One region of the Rahnella sp. ChDrAdgB13 genome, then DNA from elsewhere that is predicted to be linked to it. Evidence: predicted binding sites of a transcription regulator. Region 1 holds the regulator's gene; each other region holds the start of a gene.
The links. Region 1 encodes PhoB, which activates phosphate uptake and scavenging genes when phosphate is short. Its sites were predicted from a motif close to CTGTCATAAAACTGNCNNAT; they were not measured.

Region 1 (5,520 bases):
AATCTGTGCGAGTGAGAACAGCTGCTGGCGTACCGGACGCAGTTGCGCCAGTTCAGATTGCCGCTTCTGCAACGCCGTCAGCGGCTGCTGTTTTTCCAGTTCAACCTGACGCTGTTGCTGAGTCTCAAGCGCGGCGGTCAGCGTGGTGTGTTTCGCCTGATGCTGCTGACTCTGTACCTCCAGTTTCTGCCGTTCTTCGGTGATTTTCGCCAGCGTCGCGTTATGCTCACTGGCCTGTTTCTGTACTTCACTGACGGCCTGCTGCGTGTCAGTCAGTGATTTGTGCCACCGGGCAATTTCGCTATCCAGCGGCAGAACTTTTTCGTCCATCAGCGTCTGTAGCTGGCGCTGCTCTCCGGCCTGTTTCTGGCGAGCGGTTTTCGCCTGTTCCAGCGCCAAAGCCAGCGGTGTCATCTGTGCGGCCTGTTGTTGCTGTTGCTGAACCAGTTGCGTGAGCGCCTGCTGTAACTCCTGTGTTTCTTTCTCACAGCGCAACCGGTCGCTGAGCAGCGGACGCAGCTTTTCAGCCGGTTCACTGCGCGCGAGTTGTTGCAACTGCGGCGCTGCGGCGAGGTTTTCCTGCTCTGCCGCCGTCAGCTGCTGCTGAGATTGCTGATATTTTTGCTGCACCTGTTGCCATTGTTGCAGCCAGTTCAGATCCTGCTGGCGCTGAAGCGCCTGCTGGCTGAGGATAATTTCCTGCGCGTTCAGCGCGGCAAGTTCCGTTTCAAACGCCTGACGCTGCTCTTCGCTGAGCAACTCGATACCTGCCATACGCTGATACAAACCGTCGAGCTGATTTTTGGCTTCTTTATGTTGTTCAAACACGCGCTCAGAAAGCCGCCCGTAGATTTCGGTGCCGGTGAGTTCTTCCAGCAATTCCGCGCGGTCGTTGGCATCGGCATTCAGGAACGCGGCGAACTGGCCTTGTGAAAGCATCATTGATTTGGTGAAACGGCCAAAATCCAGCCCGGTCAGCTCGGCGATGGCATCAAGTTTATCGCGCACTTTGTCGGCCAGAATTTTTCCATCGGCCAGCAGTGCCAGTTCCACTTTCGGCGCCTGTAAATTGCCGTCCGGCGAGTTTTTGGCCCGGCGCTGGCTCCAGAACGCGCGGTAGCCAATGCCTTTGACCTCAAACTCGACTTCCGCCAGCGATTCGGCGGTGTGGCGGGTCATCAGTTCATTCTGACTCGGCGTGACGTTCAGACGCGGTGTCTGGTGATAAAGCGCCAGACAAATGGCGTCGAGCAGGGTGGTTTTCCCCGCGCCGGTCGGGCCGGTGATGGCAAATAAACCGTTGCTGGCAAACGGCTCAGCGGTGAAATCAATTTTCCATTCGCCTTCCAGCGAATTCAGGTTTTTTAAACGCAGACTGAGAATTTTCATTGTGCGGCATCCTCTGCGGACTCGCCGCTGGTAACCTGACTGACAACCTGTTCGAACAGCGTGCGCATCCTTGCCTGACGCGGTTCGTCGGGGGCGGTTTCCTGCGCCAGCCGCCGCTCGAACACTTCGCTGACACTCAGTTCGCTGAGCGTTTCTTTTTCCTGTTGTTCGATGCTGCTGATGCGCTGTTCTTTACTGCGGCGCAGCAGAACGACTTCCACCGGCAAATCTGCGGTCAGCGTCTGAATACGCCGCTGGATATCACTGAGATAATCCTGCGTGGCGACTTCGATATCCAGCCAGACCGGCTTTTGCATATCGCCGCCTGCAAACTGCGCCAGCTGTTTTTCGATTTCAGCCAGCGAACCTTTGATGATCTGCATGGGCTGGAAAACCGGGATTTCCAGCGTGTCGATGGCGTTAAGCGTTGCGCCGTCGAAATCGAGTAAGTACACACTTTTGGCTTTGCTCAGTTCGTCAAAACTCAGGGCAATCGGCGAGCCGCTGTAACGGATATGTTCGGTTTTTGCGACGCACTGGGCGCGGTGAATATGCCCGAGCGCCACGTAATCTACCGGCGGAAATGCCTGGGCCGGGAAGGCGTCGAGCGTGCCTATATAGATGTCGCGCACGGAGTCAGACGTGCTGACGCCGACGGTGGTCAGATGGCCGGTAGCAATAACCGGCAGCGGCATACCCAGTTCGTCGCGTTTGGCCTGCGCGGCCTGCCACAGGGTGTCGTAATGTCCGGCGATGGCTTCCTGTAATGCCAGCTGTTTGTCGCTGCCGGATTGTCCGGCCTGACTGGCGAGCAAATCGCGCGGACGTAAAAACGGGATAGCACAAAGCACCGCGCCCGGTTTCCCGTCACGCTGGTTTAACACTAAAATCTGTTCAGAGAGGTCTTCACCGACGGTGGCAATCACCCGCGTATTCAGGCACGAAAGCAGTTCGCGGGATTCATTGAGGGTGGCGACGGAATCGTGATTCCCGGCCAGCACCACCAGCTGACAGCCGGTTTGTTGTAATTCCACCACGAAGCGGTTGTACAACTCGCGGGCGTAACTGGGCGGCGAACCGGTATCAAAGATGTCCCCGGCGACAATGACGGCGTCCACCTGATGCTGCTGCACCTGACCGGTCAGCCAGCGCAAAAATGCCTGATGTTCAGCGGCGCGGCTTTTGGTAAAAAAGTACTGGCCGAGGTGCCAGTCGGAGGTGTGGATCAGGCGCATGAGACTCCCGTGTGAACCCTGTATGACGACAATGGTGCAAAGTATAAACGTCGTCGGGGGAACCTGTCCCCGATAAATCAGACCAATTTCAGCAGGATGGCGGGAATTTATCTGTCATATTTGCCTTAAATGAACCATCATTTTCATTCATAAATCTGTCACAAAACTGACGCATAATGGCGCCCGCAATCAAATAAAAGATCGCTAACCTATTGGCAGGACCTACGATGGCTAGACGTATATTGGTGGTTGAAGACGAAGCTCCAATCCGTGAAATGGTGTGTTTTGTACTGGAACAGAATGGATATCAGGCAGTAGAAGCTGAAGATTTTGATTCAGCGATTGGTCAGTTAGTGGAACCTTACCCAGAACTGATCCTGCTCGACTGGATGCTACCCGGCGGTTCCGGTATTCAGTTTATTAAGCACCTTAAACGTGAAGCGCTGACCCGCGAAATTCCGGTGATGATGCTGACCGCTCGCGGTGAAGAAGAAGATCGGGTGCGCGGCCTGGAAGTCGGTGCCGATGATTACATCACTAAACCGTTTTCACCAAAAGAACTGGTTGCCCGTATTAAAGCGGTGATGCGCCGGATTTCGCCAATGGCGGTCGAAGAAGTGATCGACATGCAGGGGCTCAGTCTGGATCCGTCGTCTCACCGGGTGATGGCCAACGAGCAGGCGCTCGATATGGGGCCGACCGAATTTAAGTTGTTACACTTCTTTATGACCCATTCCGAACGCGTTTACAGCAGAGAACAGTTGCTCAATAACGTGTGGGGCACTAACGTTTATGTGGAAGATCGCACGGTAGACGTGCATATTCGTCGTTTGCGTAAAGCGCTGGAAACCAGTGGACATGACAGAATGATCCAGACTGTTCGTGGTACCGGATATCGTTTCTCAACGCGTTATTGAGTCCCCCACAGCGGAGAACCTGTGTGTTAGAACGTTTGTCATGGAAACGTCTGGCCGGCGAATTTTTTCTATTTTGTCTGCCAGCCCTGATCCTCGGAATTTTCGTCGGCCATTTCGGCTGGCTCCTCTTTGCGTCGCTGGTCGCGGCGCTGGGCTGGAATTATTACAATCAGCTTAAACTCTCTCACTGGCTGTGGCTTGACCGCAGCATCACCCCGCCGAACGGGCGCTGGAGCTGGGAACCGCTGTTTTACGGGCTGAACCAGATGCAGATGCGCAACCGGCGACGTCGTCGTGAATTAGGTCAGTTGATCAAACGTTTCCGCAGCGGTGCCGAATCGCTGCCGGATGCGGTGGTTCTGGCGACGGAAGAAGGCAATATCTTCTGGTGTAACGGACTGGCGCAGGATCTGCTTGGTTTCCGCTGGCCGGAAGATAACGGCCAGCATATTTTTAACCTGCTGCGTTATCCGGAATTCCGCACCTGGATCCAGACCCGTGACTTCAGCCGTGCCCTGAATCTGCAACTCAATAATGAACATTACGTCGAGTTTCGCGTGATGCCGTATTCCGAGGGGCAGCTTCTGATGGTGGCGCGTGACGTCACGCAAATGCGTCAGCTCGAAGGCGCGCGACGTAACTTCTTTGCCAACGTCAGCCATGAACTTCGCACGCCGCTCACTGTGTTGCAGGGGTATCTGGAAATGATGGAAGACGCCAAGCTGGAAGAGCCGTTCCGCACCAAAGCGCTGGATACGATGCAGGAGCAGACGAGGCGCATGGACGGGCTGGTGAAGCAACTTCTGACCCTGTCGAAAATCGAAGCATCCGCCAATATCGATATGCACGAGAAGGTCGATATTCCGGTGATGCTCAGCATGCTTGAGCGGGAAGTGCAGACGTTAAGCGGCGGGAAACATGAAGTGGTGTTTCGGGTAAACGAAAAGCTGAAAGTCTTTGGCAATGAAGATCAGCTGCGCAGTGCAGTGTCGAATCTGGTGTATAACGCCGTGAATCACACCCCGCCGGGCACGCGGATTGAAGTCAGCTGGCAGCAAATTCAACATGGCGCGCAGTTTCAGATAAGTGACAACGGGCCGGGCATTGCGCCGCAGCACTTACCGCGTCTGACCGAACGTTTTTACCGTGTGGATAAGGCGCGCTCACGCCAGACCGGCGGCAGCGGACTGGGGCTCGCCATCGTAAAACATGCGCTCAGCCACCATAATTCGAAACTCGAAGTCCTCAGCGAAGTCGGCGTCGGCACGCGGTTTATGTTCACGCTGGCACCAAAATTGATTGTTCCTCAGGGGTCAGACTCCCCGGTCACCGTAAAACCTTAATTTCAGCAATTTACGTGAAGTCTGTTATCAGCCGATAGCAGGCTTTTTCATTTCTATTTATGGCGCGATTCTGCCTGATGATCATGAATTTATTTCACGTCCCATGAAAATTCCTCTGTTGTGAGTGAACAGGCTGCATGACAGTATGGCCTTAAAGCCGTTTAGACATCCAGATGTCTATAAGTAACGCAACGTAATTATTTACTTTGTAAATCATTCGCATTCCGCCAGGGGCGTGATGCCATAAGGAGTTTTCATGCAACGTACTACCCCTCCGTTCCGCGCTGACGTCGTTGGCAGTTTCCTGCGTCCGGCCGCGATCAAAGAAGCCCGCAAACAGTTTCAGGCCGGTGAAATTAATGCAGTACAGCTGCGCTCGGTGGAAGACACTGAAATCCGCCGTGTGGTGGATTTGCAGCGTGAAGCCGGTCTGCAGGTGGTGACGGATGGCGAGTTCCGCCGTGCGTGGTGGCACTTTGACTTCTTCGAAGGCCTGGAAGGGGTGGAAGGTTATGATGCGGTTCAGGGGATCCAGTTCAACGGCGTACAGACGAAAGCGCGCAGTATCAAAGTGGTGAGCAAACTCGGTTTTGGTTCGCACCCGATGCTGGAAGATTTCCGTTTCCTGAAAAGTAT
Region 2 (5,520 bases), on a different contig from region 1:
CGCGGGAGAACTCGATTGCTAATTCACGTTTCATTGGAAAACCTGTTGGAAGAAAAGAAAGAGTTCGGTGAGGCAAGGCTCATCTGTGCCGCAGATTTTAGCACAGTGGGAAGGACGCATAAAAAAACTCCCCGTATGGGGAGTTTCATAAAAGGTGTTGGCGTAAAACTGACGGGATTACTCGTCGTGATCTTCCCACGAACGAACGCGTGCCACCGCTTTCTGCCAGCCTTTATAGCGGACATTACGTTCCGTCGTTTCAATGCTTGGGCGGAATTCACGTTCGATAGTGGCTTTGCTGCGGACTTCTTCCAGATCGTTCCAGAAACCGACGGCCAGGCCTGCGAGGAAAGCAGAACCCAGCGCGGTAACTTCCAGCACTTCAGGACGCTCAACGCGGGTACCCAAAATGTCGGACTGGAATTGCATCAGGAAGTTGTTGGCGACCGCGCCGCCGTCCACGCGTAAGGATTGCAGACGGGCACCGGAATCGGCCTGCATGGCATCCAGTACATCGCGGGTCTGATAAGCAATAGACTCCAGCGTTGCGCGGATGATGTGGTTGCTGTTCGCACCACGGCTCAGACCGAAGATTGCGCCACGGGCATACGGGTCCCAGTAAGGGGCGCCGAGGCCGGTGAAAGCAGGCACCACGTAAACGCCGTTAGTGTCTTTCACCTTCATCGCGAAATATTCGGAGTCAGTTGCATCGCTGATCAGTTTCAGCTCATCACGCAGCCACTGAATAGATGCGCCACCAACGAAAACGGCACCTTCCAGCGCGTAGTTTACTTCGCCACGCGGGCCGCAGGCGATGGTGGTCAGCAGACCATTTTTCGATGCAACAACTTCGGTGCCGGTGTTCATTAACAGGAAGCAGCCGGTGCCGTAGGTGTTTTTCGCCATACCCGGTTGCACGCACAGTTGGCCGTAAAGCGCCGCCTGCTGGTCACCGGCAATACCGGCGATTGGAATACGCGTACCACCTTTACCACCAATGTTGGTCTGGCCGTAAATTTCAGAGGAAGGACGGACTTCCGGCAGCATTTCACGCGGAATATCCAGCGCTTCAAGCATGCGTTCATCCCACTTCAAATCACGGATATTGAACAGCATGGTACGTGATGCGTTGGTGTAATCCGTCACGTGAACGCGTCCCTGAGTCATTTTCCAGACCAGCCAGGTATCCACAGTCCCGAACAGCAGTTCGCCGCGTTTTGCACGTTCACGGGAGCCTTCAACGTTATCGAGGATCCATTTCAGTTTGGTGCCGGAGAAGTACGGGTCAACCACCAGGCCGGTGTTGTGACGGATGTACTCTTCCATCCCGTCTTTTTTCAGCTTTTCGCAGATATCAGCAGTACGACGGCATTGCCACACAATCGCGTTATAAATCGGCTTGCCGGTTTCTTTTTCCCACACGATGGTGGTTTCACGCTGGTTGGTGATACCGATACCGGCGATCTGATCGGAATTGATGTCGGCTTTGGCCAGCACTTCAACCAGTACCGAGCTTTGCGATGACCAGATTTCCATCGGATCGTGCTCAACCCAGCCAGATTTAGGGTAGATCTGGGTAAATTCACGCTGAGAAACGCTGATGATGTTGGCATCGTGATCCAGCACTACTGCGCGTGAGCTGGTCGTACCCTGATCGAGTGCGACAATGTATTTTTTTTCGTGAGTCGTATCTGCTGACATAATTTTCATCCTGCAAATGAGTAAGCTGTGGAACAGTTTAGCCGATCAGGCCTTGCGCTGTTTGGTTGGCTGTGACGCTTTGTCAGCCGCTGTTTCGTTAATCTGGTGTGGCAGGTGACGACTAATCAATGCTTTATAGCCGACCGCACCCAGACACGCACCCAGCAGTGGGCCAAAAATCGGTACCAGGAAGTAAGGGATATCGCGGGCGCCGGTGAAGGCCACTTTGCCCCAGCCTGCGAAGTAAGCGAACAGTTTCGGTCCGAAATCACGCGCCGGGTTCAGTGCGAATCCGGTCAGTGGCCCCATGGATGCACCGATAACTGCAATCAGAATACCGATCAGCAGCGGAGCCAGCGGGCCACGTGGCAGGCCGTTGCCGTCATCGGTCAGGCCGAGGATCAGCGACATCAGAACGGCGGTGATCACGGTTTCAACCAGGAACGCCTGCAATACGCTGATGTGCGGGTTTGGATACGTCGAGAAGATACCGGCAAGGCTCAGACTGTCTACGCTGCCGCGTACCATGTTGTGAGTTTGCTCGAAATCGTAGAACAGATTGTAGTAAAGGCCGTAAACCAGCGCGGCGGCACAGAAGGCGCCTGCGACCTGCGCGATGATGTAAGGCAGAACTTTGCGTCCTTCAAAGTTTGCAAACAAACATAGCGCGACGGTGACAGCCGGGTTCAGGTGTGCGCCTGAGATCGCCGCAGTCAGGTAAATGGCCATGGCCACACCGAAACCCCAGACGATACTGATTTCCCACTGGCCAAAGGATGCTCCGGCAAGCTTCAATGCAGCAACACAGCCTGCACCGAAGAAAATGATAAGCCCGGTACCCAGAAACTCAGCGATGCACTGACCTTTTAATGTGGAACTCATGGTTTGGCTCATAGTTTGATCCTGCTAAGGATGATGTTAATGATTGGTTATAGTTTTTCTGTTATGTCGTACGTGAACGTAATCGGATTTTGACGTTCATCATTAAATGAGAACGTAATGTGAATTTATCGTTAACGAGCATAAACGAGAAATAGCGAAATCAAATTTTGTGTGTCGTGTCATAAAAATGAGCGATTTCGCGTATTCGCAGGCCATCACGCGCGGGAAAAAGGCCACGATTTAACAATTTTTGGGCCGCGTCGGTTGAAACGAACATAACAACAGGCCGGATAAGGTTATTCGGTATTAACGGGGATTTCTGGTGAGTGACGCTGCTTTTTAAGCATTTCCTGATACCCGGCGCTGTAAAATTGCAACAGACTGCGTGCAGGAAGGGGTTCTTGCTAGACAGGGCAAAGCTGGCTACATACAATCACCCGGTAAGACACCCGCTGGTTTTACAAGACTTTGGCGCAATTCAGACCCGGATTTGGTTTGTATTCGTTATCAAAATCGACGGAGTGCAGGAATTCTTGAGCCGTGTCCGGATGATGCGGCAGAACATAAGATGTGCGCCTTGCGAACATAAGGGGACCGAAAAATGTCATTCGAAGTATTTGAGAAATTAGAAGCTAAAGTTCAGCAAGCGATCGATACCATTACTCTTTTGCAGATGGAAATCGAAGAACTGAAAGAACAAAACAATACCCTGTCTCAGGAAGTTCAGCAGGCGAGTGGTAATCATGAATCGCTGGTGCGTGAAAATGCACAGTTGAAAGAAGAACAGCACGTGTGGCAGGATCGTCTGCGTGCATTGCTGGGAAAAATGGAAGAAGTCTGATGACTTCGGCCTGAAAATAAAAAAGGACGCCACGGCGTCCTTTTTTGTTGCTGAAAGCGCAAGGTTATTCGATGTCGAGCGGGTCTTCTGACAGCACGATACCGGTGTTGTCGGCATAAAGATGGTCACCGGAGAAGAAGGTGACACCGCCGAAATTGACACGAATATCGCTTTCGCCAATCCCTTCACTGCCTGCGCCCGCCGGAATCGCTGCCATCGCCTGAATGCCGATATCCAGTTCTTCCAGATCGTCTACCTGACGAACTGCACCGTAAATCACAATCCCTTCCCATTCGTTTTGCAACGCCAGGCGTGCCAGACCGGCATCAAGCAATGCGCGACGAACGGAGCCACCGCCATCGACCAGCAGTACGCGACCACGGCCATTTTCTTCCAGCAAGTCATAAAGCAAGCCATTGTCTTCGAAACACTTCACTGTCGTGATTTGCCCGCCAAATGAAGTACGGCCACCAAAGTTGGAGAACAGGGGTTCGACGACATTCACTTCTTCATGGTAGATGTCGCAAAGTTCGGAAGTATCGTATTTCATAGGATTTCATCTGGTTGCTGCATGAGTGTTCAGTATATCCCTTTCGGACGGATGTTGGCAAAATCATCAATTGTTAAATGTGAAAAGCGGCTCGATAAACGCACATCAGGCCACTTTTATTCAATTGAGTAACAGACCCACCGCAAACAACACGTTAGTCAGTAACGCCGTTTTCACCATATGTTCGAGCAGCGGACGCACTTCCAAAGATGTTTTGGACTTTCTCACGCGGATGACGTGAGTCACCAGCATCGGTACGGCCAGAATAAATAACCAGCCGGTCCAGTGGCGCAAATACACGGCGGAAAAAATGGCCAGGCACAGTGTGGCGGCGGCCAAAATAAACGTGTGATAATTGCGGGCATTCACTGGCCCGAGGCGAACCGCCAGCGTGTTTTTGCCGTTGGCGCGATCGGTTTCGATATCGCGCAAATTGTTGATATTCAGCACCGCCGTCGAGAGCAATCCCGTTGCGGTGGCCGGCAGCATCACAATCCAGTCAAAATATCCCGCCTGCAAATAGAATGTCCCGGCGACGCTTATCCAGCCAAAGAAAATCAAAACGGAAATATCACCCAGCCCCATATAACCGTAAGGGCGCGTGCCGACGGTATATGTGATGGCCGCGCCAATCGAGAGAAGGCCGAGGATCACAAAGCCCACGACATCACTCGGTTTGTGGCAGGCGACAGCAATAAGCGCGATTCCGCACACGAGCGTCAGGGCGATGGTCAGGATAATCGCGCGCTTCATCTGTGCGGCGGTTATCATCCCTTTTTGCATCCCGCGCAACGGCCCGACGCGATCGGGCGTATCACTGCCTTTTTCGGCATCGCCATAATCATTGGCCAGATTAGACAGGATTTGAAGACAACCCGCCGTCAGCAACGCCAGCAGCGCGATGAGCGGATGGAAAACGCCTTGCAGGCTGGCAATCGCCGAACCCATGACAATTGAGGCAAAAGCCAGAGGCAGCGTTTTAGGACGCAGGCTTTCAAGCCATGCGCGGGCAGGCGTGGTCGGGGTGCAGGGAGTCATTGTGCTCATAGGTGATTTCGCTCAGGTGAACAGTCAGTCCGAAATCTAAAAAAAATCAGGGAGGCAAACGCCTCCCTGAAGATCACTTTCGGAACGTATGAGCAAATTATAAGATAAAACGGCTCAGATCTTCATCAGCTACCAGCTGATCAAGGTGGCTTCTAACATAATCTGCATCAATGTTTATGGAGATACCGTTGCTTTCGCTGGCGTCGTAGGAAATATCTTCCATCAGGCGCTCCAGAACCGTGTGCAGACGACGTGCGCCAATGTTCTCGGTGGTTTCGTTCACCTGCCATGCCGCTTCCGCGATACGACGGATGCCGTCAGCCGTGAAATCAATGGTCACACCTTCGGTCGCCATCAATGCTTTGTACTGATGAGTCAGGGATGCACTTGGCTCAGTCAGAATACGTTCGAAGTCTTCAGTCGACAGCGCCTGTAGCTCAACGCGGATTGGCAGACGCCCCTGCAATTCCGGGATCAGGTCTGACGGGCTGGCTGTCTG
Region 3 (5,520 bases), on a different contig from region 1:
CTGGCTGGAACGTGTCGGATTGCTCGAACTGGCGAACCGTCAGGCGGGGAATCTGGCTTACGGTCAGCAGCGCCGTCTGGAAATCGTCCGCTGTATGGTGACGCGCCCGGAAATCCTGATGCTCGACGAACCGGCTGCCGGTCTGAATCCGCGCGAAACCGAAGAGCTGAATCAGCTGATTGCCGAACTGCGTAACCAGCACAACGTGTCGGTGCTGCTGATTGAACACGACATGAAGCTGGTGATGGGCATTTCCGACCGCATCTACGTGGTGAATCAGGGCACGCCGCTGGCGCAGGGCACTCCGGCTGAAATTCGTAACAATCCTGACGTGATCCGCGCCTATTTAGGCGAAGGTTAATGGGCGAAGGCTAAGGGACAGAACAAGATGTTGTCATTTAATCAGGTATCCGCCCATTACGGCAAAATTCAGGCGCTGCATGAAGTCAGCCTGAGCATTAACAAAGGGGAAATCGTCACGCTGATCGGCGCGAACGGCGCGGGGAAAACCACGCTGCTCGGCAGTTTATGTGGCGAACCGCGGGCGTCGCACGGCTCGATCATTTTTGAAGGGCAGGACATCACACAGTGGCAGACCGCCAAAATCATGCGCGGCGATATCGCAATAGTGCCGGAAGGCCGCCGTGTGTTTTCGCGCATGACCGTGGAAGAGAATCTGGCGATGGGCGGATTTTTCGCCACACGTGACCAGTTTCATGCCCGTCTGGAGCGCGTGTTTACACTGTTCCCGCGTCTGAAAGAGCGTCGTGTTCAGCGTTCAGGCACTATGTCCGGCGGCGAGCAACAGATGCTGGCGATTGGCCGTGCGCTGATGAGCCAGCCGCGTTTACTGCTGCTCGACGAGCCGTCGCTCGGTCTGGCGCCGATCATCATCCAGCAGATTTTTGACACTATCCAGCAACTGCGCGAAGAAGGGATGACCATCTTCCTGGTCGAGCAAAACGCCAATCAGGCGCTGAAACTCGCCGATCGCGGTTATGTGCTGGAGAACGGTCATGTGGTGCTGGAAGATACCGGCGCGGCATTGCTGGCCAACGAAGCTGTGCGTGCGGCCTATCTCGGCGCATAAATTGGCTTCTGATTTTAAAAATCTGTGATAAATCTACTAAACCGCACGGCAAGCGCTTTGCGGTTTTTATTTTGTCGATAAATTAACATCTCTTACATTCTTATAACTTTGCACATCATCAGGAACATGTCATGAACACAGAAGGTTTACTCGCCGCCCGTATGGTCAGGCTTAAAAGTTCGGCCATCCGGGAATTGCTGAAACACAGCAAAATGGAAGGCGTTATTTCACTGGCGGGTGGTATTCCTTCTTCAGCGCTTTTTGATTTCGACGGCCTGCGTGAAGCCACACAGCTGGCGATAACAGAACAGCCGGAGCACGCATTCCAGTATGGCCTGACAGAAGGCAGTTATACGCTGCGTGAGCGTATTGCTTCTCTTTGTCAGGAACGTGGCGTGGTCGCGCAGCCTGAAGATATCGTAGTGACCGCCGGATCCCAGCAGGCGCTGGATCTGGTGATGCGCGCCGTGGTGAACCCGGATGATATTTTCGTGGTGGAGCGCCCGACCTATCTGGCCGCTTTGCAGACCCTGGAACTGGCCGAAGCGCAAATCCTCTCCGTCGGTTCAGACGGCGACGGCATGATTGTCGATGAGCTGGCCGAACTGCTGAAAACACAAAAGATTAAAGGCGTGTATCTGGTGCCGACGTTCGGTAACCCGAGCGGCGTGACCCTGAGCCGTGTGCGCCGTGAGCAGCTGGTGAAACTGGCGGCACAGCACGAATTCCTGATTGTAGAAGATGATCCGTACGGCGAACTGCGTTTCACCGAAGAACGCCAGCCGACGCTGTTTGAGCTGTCGAAAGCCCTGTTCGGTCACGCGGATAACATTATCTACACCTCGACGTTCTCTAAAATTCTGGCGCCGGGTTTGCGTCTGGGCTGGGTGATTATGCCTGACTGGCTGTTGCATAAGGTCGCCATCATCAAACAGGCGGCAGATTTGCACGCCAGCGCGTTGTCGCAGAGCATTGCGGAATATTATCTCGGTCTTGGCCGTCTGCCGAAGCAGATCGAAACAATTCGTGCCGCGTATAAAAAGAAATGCCAGGTCATGGCCGAACTGCTGGAACGCGAACTGGGCGACGTGCTGACGTTTGAATATCCGAAAGGCGGCATGTTCCTGTGGGCACGTTTCCGCGAGCCGCGTAACTGCGCTGAGTGGATGAAAAAGACGCTGGAGCAGGGCGTGGTGTTTGTGCCGGGCGAATTCTTCTATGCCGATAACCCGGATCACTCGACCTTCCGTCTGTCGTTCGCCACCGCGACCGAAGAGCAGATGCAGGAGGCGGTTGCCCGCCTGAAACGCGCGCTGTAAAACCCCCGGATTTCCCTTCTTTATAAGGCGCATCGTTCACCTGATGCGCCTTCTTTTTTGCCATCTGTTCGTCACCTGCACTTCATGCTGCTGTAACGTTAATGTCATTTAACTGTTATTTATCTGTAATTTAGCCGTGTCATGTTACCTCCGCATAAAAACGTTTCTCAATACCCCATTTATCTCTGCCCCTTTTACACCAGCAGAATTCAGGAGACAGGCATGTTCATCAACCTCAAAAAAACGGTCATCGGCACCGCGCTGACGCTGGCTTTCAGCGCCAATGCCTTCGCTGTGACAGAAATTCCTTTCTGGCACTCTATGGACGGCGAATTAGGCAAAGAAGTGAACTCGCTGGCCGACCGTTTTAACCAGACGCACCCTGATGTCAAAATCGTGCCTGTCTATAAAGGCAAATACGACGAAAGCCTGGCGGCCGGTATCGCGGCATATCGCACCGGCAATGCTCCGGCTATCTTGCAGGTTTACGAAGTAGGCACCGCGACCATGATGGCCAGCAAAGCCATCAAACCGGTCTACGAAGTGTTCAGTGATGCAGGCATCAAAGAAGACGTTTCCCAGTTCGTGCCGACCGTTTCCGGTTATTACTCCGATTCCAAAGGCCGTCTGTTATCCCAGCCTTTCAACAGCTCCACGCCGGTGCTGTATTACAACAAAGATGCGTTTAAGAAAGCCGGTCTGAACCCGGATCAGCCGCCGAAAACCTGGCAGGATATGGCCGCGTACACCGAAAAACTGCGTGAAGCCGGCATGAAGTGCGGCTACGCCAGCGGCTGGCAGGGCTGGATCCAGATTGAGAACTTCAGCGCGTGGCACGGTCTGCCAATCGCTACCAAAAACAACGGCTTCGACGGCACCGATGCGGTTCTGGAATTCAATAAACCAGAGCAAATCAAACACATTCAGATGCTCGAAGACATGAACAAAAAAGGTGATTTCACCTATTTTGGTCGTAAAGACGAATCCACCGCCAAGTTCTATAACGGCGACTGCGCGATGACTACCGCATCTTCCGGTTCACTGGCCGACATCCGTCAGTATTCCAAATTCAACTACGGCGTGGGCATGATGCCTTACGACGCAGACATCAAAGGCGCACCACAAAACGCCATCATCGGCGGCGCAAGCCTGTGGGTGATGAACGGCAAAGACAAAGACACTTACAAAGGCGTCGCCGAATTCCTGCAATTCCTGACCGCGCCGGAAATCGCTGCCGAATGGCACCAGAAAACCGGTTATCTGCCGGTGACGACTGCGGCGTATGAGCTGACCAAAAAAGAAGGCTTCTACGAGAAGAATCCGGGTTCTGACGTTGCCACCCGCCAGATGCTGAACAAGCCGCCATTACCGTTCACCAAAGGTCTGCGTCTGGGCAACATGCCGCAGATCCGTACCATCGTTGATGAAGAACTGGAAAGCGTCTGGAGCGGTAAGAAAAGCGCCAAAGAAGCACTGGATACCGCAGTACAGCGCGGGAATCTGCTGCTGCGTCGCTTCGAAGCTTCTACCAAATAATTTTCTTGCACCTCCCCCCGCGAAGGGGAGGGAGCAAAACAGCCTCCCCTTTGCAGGGGGAGGAGCCAAACCCGTCATCGCATTAACGAGTAAACCATCATGAGTTCACACCGTCCCGGTTTTGGTTGCAGCTGGTTGCCCTACGCGCTGGTGTTGCCGCAGCTGTTGATCACCGCGATATTTTTCTTGTGGCCTGCCGGTCAGGCGCTGTGGTATTCGGTACAGACGCTGGATCCTTTCGGCTTATCCAGCACCTTCGCCGGTCTGACTAACTTCACACAGCTGTTTCAGGACCCGTACTATCTCGACTCTTTTTATACCACGCTGAAATTCAGCTTTATGGTGGCATTCATCGGACTGGCCGTTTCGCTGTTTTTCGCGGCGCTGGTCGATCACGTGGTACGCGGCAGCCGGATTTATCAGACGCTGATGATCCTGCCTTACGCTGTGGCGCCTGCCGTTGCCGCCGTTTTGTGGATGTTTCTGTTCAGCCCCGGTCTGGGCCTGATTACTCATTTCCTGGGCTCGATAGGCTACAACTGGAACCACGCGCAAAACAGCGGTCAGGCGATGTTCCTGGTGGTGCTGGCGTCGGTCTGGAAGCAGGTCAGCTACAACTTCCTGTTCTTCCTGGCGGCGTTGCAGTCGATCCCAAAATCTCTGGTAGAAGCGGCGGCTATCGATGGCGCAGGCCCGGTACGTCGCTTCTTCAATCTCGTATTACCGCTGATTTCACCGGTGAGCTTCTTCCTGCTGGTGGTCAATCTGGTGTACGCCTTCTTTGATACCTTCCCGGTGATTGATGCCGCGACAGCCGGTGGCCCGGTACAGGCGACGACCACGCTGATTTATAAAGTGTATCGCGAAGGTTTCTCCGGCCTGGACTTGTCCAGCTCCGCCGCGCAGTCCGTCATTCTGATGCTGCTGGTTTGCGGCCTGACGTTCATTCAGTTCCGCTTTGTCGAGCGTAAGGTGCGTTACCAATGATTGAAAACCGCAGAGGGCTGGATATCTTCAGCCACATCATGCTGCTGCTTGGCGTGCTGGTGATTTTATTCCCGCTGTACGTCGCCTTTGTGGCGGCCTCGCTGGATAACAAACAGATTTTCGATGTGCCAATGACGCTGATCCCGGGCACCCATTTATGGGAAAACATCACCACCATCTGGACGCAGGGGGCAGGGAACAGCAGTCCGGCATTCGGACGGATGCTGATCAACAGCTTCATCATGGCGATGGTGATCACCATCGGTAAGATTTCGGTGTCGATGCTTTCGGCTTACGCGATTGTCTATTTTCGTTTTCCGCTGCGTAACCTGTTCTTCTGGCTGATTTTCATGACGCTGATGTTGCCGGTGGAAGTGCGTATTTTCCCGACCGTTCAGGTCATCGCTAATCTGCATATGCTCGACAGCTACACCGGCCTGACGTTGCCGCTGATGGCCTCGGCGACCGCGACTTTCCTGTTTCGCCAGTTCTTTATGACCTTGCCGGATGAACTGCTGGAAGCCGCACGTATCGACGGCGCAGGCGCGATGCGCTTTTTCTGGGACATCGTGCTGCCGCTGTCGAAAA

Region 2: a site for PhoB is predicted at 2,760-2,779, ahead of J8X26_RS14055 (MIP/aquaporin family protein). Genes of this name have one in related genera too.
Region 3: a site for PhoB is predicted at 2,511-2,530, ahead of ugpB (sn-glycerol-3-phosphate ABC transporter substrate-binding protein UgpB). Genes of this name have one in related genera too.

What each region holds. Positions count from the first base shown of each region.
Region 1 is NZ_JAEMGT010000001.1:54,900-60,419, forward strand. It holds gene sbcC (exonuclease subunit SbcC) at 1-1,389, opposite strand, end outside; gene sbcD (exonuclease subunit SbcD) at 1,386-2,624, opposite strand; gene phoB (phosphate response regulator transcription factor PhoB) at 2,852-3,541, shown strand; gene phoR (phosphate regulon sensor histidine kinase PhoR) at 3,565-4,884, shown strand; gene J8X26_RS00295 (cobalamin-independent methionine synthase II family protein) at 5,141-5,520, shown strand, end outside.
Region 2 is NZ_JAEMGT010000044.1:9,882-15,401, forward strand. It holds gene glpX (class II fructose-bisphosphatase) at 1-34, opposite strand, end outside; gene glpK (glycerol kinase GlpK) at 178-1,701, opposite strand; gene J8X26_RS14055 (MIP/aquaporin family protein) at 1,747-2,595, opposite strand; gene zapB (septal ring assembly protein ZapB) at 3,185-3,424, shown strand; gene rraA (ribonuclease E activity regulator RraA) at 3,489-3,974, opposite strand; gene J8X26_RS14070 (1,4-dihydroxy-2-naphthoate polyprenyltransferase) at 4,095-5,021, opposite strand; gene hslU (HslU--HslV peptidase ATPase subunit) at 5,119-5,520, opposite strand, start outside.
Region 3 is NZ_JAEMGT010000066.1:41,509-47,028, forward strand. It holds gene livG (high-affinity branched-chain amino acid ABC transporter ATP-binding protein LivG) at 1-361, shown strand, start outside; gene livF (high-affinity branched-chain amino acid ABC transporter ATP-binding protein LivF) at 389-1,090, shown strand; gene J8X26_RS17190 (PLP-dependent aminotransferase family protein) at 1,222-2,409, shown strand; gene ugpB (sn-glycerol-3-phosphate ABC transporter substrate-binding protein UgpB) at 2,632-3,945, shown strand; gene ugpA (sn-glycerol-3-phosphate ABC transporter permease UgpA) at 4,045-4,932, shown strand; gene ugpE (sn-glycerol-3-phosphate ABC transporter permease UgpE) at 4,929-5,520, shown strand, end outside.